2 regions of the Paraburkholderia sp. MM5482-R2 genome follow, and region 2 is predicted to be linked to the other one. Evidence: predicted binding sites of a transcription regulator. Region 2 holds the regulator's gene; the other holds the start of a gene.
What was found. The regulator LexA, encoded in region 2, represses DNA repair genes until DNA is damaged. The targets are predictions, from matches to a motif close to ACTGTATNNNNATACAGT.
Positions count from the first base shown of each region.

Region 1 (3,389 bases), 1.7 Mb from region 2:
GTCGGCACGCAGGAAATCGCGCGTCGACTCGGGCAGCGACAGCTCCGCGACGCCATTGACCGGATGGATCTGGCGCGCGAGCACGTAGGCGTCGGTTTCGAGCGCGCGGTCGAACGGCCCGTTCGCGATCGACTTCGCGACCAGATAGGTGACCGCGAGGCTCATCGGCCACAGCAGCAGCAGCGGCGCGAGCATCCAGTCGAGAATTTCGCCGAACAGCGAGCGCGGACGCGCTTCGGCGGCGGCTTCGGTTTCGTCGGGCGGGGCGAACGGATTGGCGTAGCGCGCGTCGCGCGCCTCGTCGAGGTCCGCAGCGTGCGCCGTGGCGCGATCAGCGCGTGCGGACATCGCTGGCCTCTATTTGTAGTGGTGGCTCGCCGGCATCGCGGTGGGCGACGGCGCGGTGGACGATTGTGCCGCTTGTGCCGCTTGTGCCGCTTGTGCCGTCTGAGGCTCGGAGCCGGCCGGGGTGGCGGGCGCGCTCGCATTCGCCGGCGGCGCCGCTTTTTCGAGACAGTAGCCGAGCCCGCGCACGGTGATGATGCGCACGCCGCTCGGCTCGATCTTCTTGCGCAGCCGGTGCACGTAGACTTCGATCGCGTTGTTGCTGACTTCCTCGCCCCATTCGCATAGATGGTCGACGAGCTGCTCTTTCGAGACCAGCCGGCCGATCCGTTGCAGCAGCACTTCGAGCAGCCCGAGTTCGCGCGCGGACAGATCGATCGCCTGGTCGTTGACGTAGGCGATGCGGCCCACCTGATCGAACGACAGCGAGCCATGCCGCACGACGGTCGGGCCGCCGCCCGCGCCGCGCCGTGTCAGCGCGCGCACGCGCGCTTCGAGTTCGTTCAGCGCGAAGGGCTTGGCCATGTAATCGTCGGCGCCGAGGTCGAGGCCTTTGACGCGTTCGTCGACGCTATCGGCGGCGGTCAGGATCAGCACGGGCAGGTTCGAATTGCGCGCGCGCAGGCGGCGCAGCACCTCGAGCCCGGACATGCGGGGCAGGCCCAGATCTAGGATCAATAGGTCGAACGTCTGCATTGACAACGCGGTATCGGCTTCTACGCCGCTTTTCACGTGATCGACCGCATAGGCCGATTGGCGGAGTGATCGAACCAGACCATCCGCGAGTATGCTGTCGTCTTCGGCAATCAGAATTCGCATGATGCGCCAGCCTGGCTTTGCCGGCACCGCGGGGTTGCCCCGGCGCGCAGCGGTCTCCGAACATTATTGTGGGTAGTTGGGGCGATGCGACAGTAAAAGATGCGCGTTCGCATCACAATCGCGCTTGCCAAAACTACTGTTTTTTTATACAGTGTCTGCGTTTCGTGTGATGTCCTGGAGATTCCGCTCAATTCGAGCGGAACCACGGGTGCACACCTGCCTCAGACGCCGTTCATCATAGCAAAGGACGATTCATGGAAGAAAGCAAGAAAGGCTCGGCTGGACTGACTGCTGAAAAGAGCAAGGCTCTCGCCGCCGCGCTCGCGCAGATCGAAAAGCAGTTCGGCAAAGGGTCGGTCATGCGGCTCGGCGCAGGTGAGGCAGTCGAAGACATCCAGGTGGTCTCCACCGGATCGCTCGGCCTCGACATTGCACTGGGCGTCGGCGGTTTGCCGCGTGGCCGGGTGGTCGAAATCTACGGTCCGGAATCGTCCGGTAAAACCACGCTGACGCTGCAGGTCGTCGCCGAAATGCAGAAGCTCGGCGGCACCGCGGCGTTCATCGACGCGGAACACGCGCTGGACATTCAATACGCGGGCAAGCTCGGCGTGAACGTCGCCGACCTGCTGGTCTCGCAGCCGGACACCGGCGAACAGGCCCTCGAAATCGCCGACGCGCTGGTGCGCTCGGGCTCGATCGACATGATCGTGATCGACTCGGTCGCGGCGCTGGTGCCGAAGGCGGAAATCGAAGGCGAAATGGGCGACTCGCTGCCGGGTCTGCAGGCGCGTCTGATGTCGCAGGCGCTGCGCAAGCTGACCGGCACGATCAAGCGCACGAACTGCCTCGTGATCTTCATCAATCAGATCCGCATGAAGATCGGCGTGATGTTCGGCAACCCGGAAACCACCACGGGCGGTAATGCGCTGAAGTTCTACGCGTCGGTGCGTCTGGACATTCGCCGCATCGGCTCGATCAAGAAGAACGACGAAGTGATCGGCAACGAAACCCGCGTGAAGGTCGTCAAGAACAAGGTGGCGCCGCCGTTCCGTGAAGCGATTTTCGACATCCTGTACGGCGAGGGCATCTCGCGTCAGGGCGAAATCATCGACCTCGGCGTGCAGGCGAAGATCGTCGACAAGGCCGGCGCATGGTACAGCTACAGCGGCGAGCGGATCGGTCAGGGCAAGGACAACGCGCGTGAATTCCTGCGCGAAAATCCGGATATCGCTCGCGAAATCGAGAACCGTATCCGCGAATCGCTGGGCGTTACCGCGATGGCGAACGCCGTGACCGGCGCGGACGCTGAAGTCGCGGGCGAAGAAGAGTAAGCATCAAGTGATACGCAAAGGCCGGCCGCTGTCCGGTTTCGACTCCGGACGCTATCCGGACGGCCCGCGCGACGCGGCGGACGGATCGCCTGAGTCCGGCGATCCGTTCGAACCGTTCGAACCGTTCGACGCACATGACCGCGCCGCGGGCCGCGGCCCGCAGCGTACGCGGTCTGCGCCCGCTGCAGCGTCGTCCAGCCGGGATTCCTCCGGACTCGATTCCCCAATCCCCTCCGAGGTCACCTACACCCGCTCGCGTCGCCAACCCGGCGAAGAGAAGCCGGGCCAGTCCGACAAAGACGACAACAGAAAATCCCAACGCCCCGCCCGTTCGCTGAAAGCGCGCGCGCTCGGCTATCTGTCGCGCCGCGAATATAGCCGCGCCGACCTCGCCCGCAAGCTGAAGCCTTACGTCGAGGAAACCGATTCGCTCGACACGGTGCTCGACGCGCTGCAGGCCGAAAACTGGCTATCCGACTCGCGCTTCGCGGAAAGCCTGATCCATCGGCGCGCATCGCGGCTCGGCACGAGCCGCATTCTCGGCGAACTGAAGCAACACGCGCTCAACCCGGCGCTCGTCGAAGAGGCGAGCGTGCAATTGCGCGAAACCGAACTCGCGCGCGCCCAGGCGGTCTGGCGCAAGAAGTTCGGCCAGTTGCCGCAAACGCCGGCCGAGCGCGCGAAGCAGGCGCGCTTTCTCGCGTCGCGCGGCTTCTCCGGCGCGACGATCGGCAAGATCCTGAAGGGTATCGACGACATCGGGGACGGCGACTAACACGCCAGTCTCGACGGGTAGGGCAATTACCGCGCCATAACCTGGCGCCAGGCCGTGCGCAATCGGGGCTGTCCCAAATACCCGTTATGCTAAACTCCAGAAGTTTTCCAATCCGGCCT
Region 1 covers NZ_JBNDLP010000002.1:3,761,171-3,764,559, reverse strand. The annotation lists gene OKW37_RS20240 (sensor histidine kinase) at 1-348, opposite strand, end outside; gene OKW37_RS20235 (response regulator) at 358-1,164, opposite strand; gene recA (recombinase RecA) at 1,419-2,495, shown strand; gene recX (recombination regulator RecX) at 2,503-3,270, shown strand.
Region 1: recA (recombinase RecA) is a predicted target of LexA. The motif match lies at 1,300-1,317, and genes of this name have one in related genera.

Region 2 (3,389 bases):
CGCACTGCTGGCCACCGGACCCCGGTTAGCCGAAAGCGCGCCCATTGGGCGCGCCCTTTTTCCCCTGGCTGTGATTCGGGCGGTGGTTCTTACTGCGGCTGATAAATCGAATCGAACACGCCGCCGTCCGCGAAATGGGTCTTCTGCGCGTTGGTCCAACCGCCGAACGAATCGTCGATCGTGTACAGCTTCAGCTTCGGAAACTTCGCGGTCAGATCGGCGGGCACCTTGCTGGAACGCGGACGATAGAAATTGCGCGCGGCGATCTCCTGACCTTGCTCGCTATACAGGAAGTTCAGATACGCCTCGGCCAGCTTGCGCGTGCCGTGTTTGTCGACGACCTTGTCGACCACCGCGACCGGCGGCTCGGCCAGAATGCTCACCGACGGCACCACGATCTCGAACCTGTCCGGACCAAACTCCTTCAGCGACAGGAACGCCTCGTTTTCCCACGCGATCAGCACGTCGCCGATACCGCGCTGCACGAAGCTCGTGGTCGCGCCGCGCGCGCCCGAATCGAGCACGCCGGCGTTCCTGTACAGCTTGCCGACGAACTCCCTGGCCTTCTGGTCGTTGCCGCCCGGTTGATGCTCGGCGTACGCCCACGCGGCCAGGTAATTCCAGCGCGCGCCGCCCGAGGTCTTCGGATTCGGCGTCACGATCGACACGCCCGGTTTCACCAGATCATCCCAATCCTTGATGTGCTTCGGGTTGCCCTTGCGCACCAGAAACACGATCGTCGACGTGTACGGCGATGCGTTGTCCGGCAGACGCTTTTGCCAGTTCCTGTCGACGAGCCCCTTGTTCGCGAGCGCGTCGATGTCATAGGCGAGCGCAAGCGTCACGACGTCGGCCTGCAGTCCGTCGAGCACCGAGCGAGCCTGCGCGCCCGAGCCGCCGTGCGACTGCCTGAAGGTGACGGCTTCGCCGGTCCTGGCCTTCCATTCCTTGCCGAATGCCTGATTGATGTCCTGATACAGTTCGCGCGTCGGATCGTAGGACACGTTCAACAGCGTGGTGTCGGCGTGCGCTACGCCGCTTGCGCCCAACATGCCGAACGCACCGGCCGCGCCGACGGCGAGCGCCGCGATCAGTTTTCTGGTTCGAGCCGCAAGCCCCATATGCCGATGGTTCATTTCAATTTTTCTCCGCGTGATGGTCCGCTGATGAGCGTCTGGTGTTGTTCTGCGTCGCGGTCACGTGCACATGAGCGCCAACCGGAGGCCAGTCTATCGAAGCGCTTTCATTATTAAAAATAATGTTTCTTCATTTTTTAATGCTCAAAAGTGGTAACGACAGATGCGCCGGCGGTTGGGACGCCGACAACGCCGTCATGTCGCCGATAAACGACGCCCCAGCGCGACCCTTGCGCCGAACTTAAAGTAAAGCTTGAAATGCGCCGAATACTGTATAAAAATACAGTCACCTGTTCATACATACAGTGGCCATGACAAAACTCACCGCACGACAGCAGCAGGTTTTCGATCTGATCCGCCGCGCGATCGAACGCACCGGCTTTCCGCCCACTCGCGCGGAAATTGCCGCCGAACTCGGGTTCAGCTCGGCCAATTCCGCGGAAGAGCATCTGCGCGCGCTGGCGCGCAAGGGCGTGATCGAACTCGCGGCCGGCGCGTCGCGCGGCATCCGCCTGCTGTCCGGGCAGGAGGACGCGCCGTATCAGTTCACCCTGCCGCATGCGGGCCTGATGCAGTTGTCGTTGCCGCTGATCGGCCGGGTCGCGGCGGGTAGCCCGATCCTCGCGCAGGAACATATCTCGCAGCACTACGCGTGTGACCCGGCGCTGTTCTCGAGCAAGCCCGACTACCTGCTGAAGGTGCGCGGCCTGTCGATGCGCGACGCGGGCATTCTCGACGGCGACCTGCTCGCGGTGCAAAAGCGCACCGAAGCGAAGGACGGCCAGATCATCATTGCGCGGCTTGGCGACGACGTAACGGTCAAGCGTCTGAAGCGCCGGCCGAACGGCATCGAACTGATCGCCGAAAACCCCGATTACGACAACATCTTCGTGGAAACCGGCAGCGCCGATTTCGCGCTCGAAGGGATCGCGGTCGGGCTGATCCGCCCCAGCGAGTTCTGATCTTTCGCTGTCGCCAGAACGCTTGCGCCGGTTTGTCCGACCCAAGCCGCATTTACGCCTGCATCTACGCCCGCATCTACGCCGAATCGCCTGGAGAGACTCATGGAACGCCTTGCCCGCCTGTTGCCCTTTCGCCAGTTCGGCCGTCTGCGCCATCTGCGCAAGCTCACGCCCTGCGCGCTAATCGAGGCGCCCGCTGCGCGCACGCCGTCGCTGTTCGACGCGGCTGCCGAAGCTTCCGGTCTACCGTCGTCGTTGCCGGCGTTCGCGCGCGTGTCGCTGAATTCGGCGCTGAACATCGCCGAGCCCGCGCGTCGCGCGCCGGTGCGGGTCTATCATGGACCGTCGCGACTGATCATGGTCGGCACGGTCGACGCCGTATGCCGTATGATCGATCGCTGCATAGCCGACGAAGCCAACGTGCACGGCGCGGTGTTCGAAGCGTGAGCGAATCCTGAGTACGCATGCAACAAGCACTTCGGATGTTCAGAGATTCGCGTGGGATGGGATCGTTCCGACCTCGCCGTGCTCGACGTTGATCATCACTGACGTGGAGTCCCATTCGATGACAATTCGGAAACGCATACAGGGCAGCGCCACCCGGCCGCTGCTGATCACGCTGATCGTGGTGATCGTGATTGCCGCGCTGGGCTTTATTTATGCGTCACCGTATCTCGCGGTGAACAATCTCAAACGCGCCGCCGATGCGCGCGACGTGCAAACCGTCAATCAGTACGTGGACTTTCCCGCGCTACGCGATAGCTTGAAGCAACAGGTGGGCGCCATGCTGACACGCCGCCTCGAGGCGGATGCCGGCAACAAGATGGCCACGATCGGCGCGGTGATCGGCGTGACGCTGATCGGCCCGCTCGTCGATGCCTATGCGACACCCGACGGCGTCGCGGCGCTGCTGAACGGCATGCCGCCGCGTGGCACGCCGGGCGAGCAACCGTCCGCGCCGCCAGCCGCGGGCGGCGAAGCGCCGGCCGCACCAGCCGCGGGCGACACCACCACGCAGGCGAGCGCACCGCCGCCCGGGCGTCAAAGCACGGCCGGCTATCGCAGTCTCAACGAGTTTGTCATCACGTACCGGCGTGGCGAAGGTAACGCGAATTATTCGGCAATCTTTCGTCGCGAAGGTCTGGTCACGTGGAAACTCGCGGCGATCAATCTGAACGAGTGAGATCGAAGCCTGGCCGGATGGGATGCGTGGCTGGCCATCGGGGCCGGCCACTCGACAGGGCCTATTCACATCTGGACTAGATAACGGGGCGCGCGGCTTCGTGTCCCT
Region 2 covers NZ_JBNDLP010000002.1:2,088,205-2,091,593, reverse strand. The annotation lists gene OKW37_RS12535 (sulfate ABC transporter substrate-binding protein) at 90-1,136, opposite strand; gene lexA (transcriptional repressor LexA) at 1,448-2,098, shown strand; gene OKW37_RS12525 (hypothetical protein) at 2,201-2,545, shown strand; gene OKW37_RS12520 (DUF2939 domain-containing protein) at 2,664-3,281, shown strand.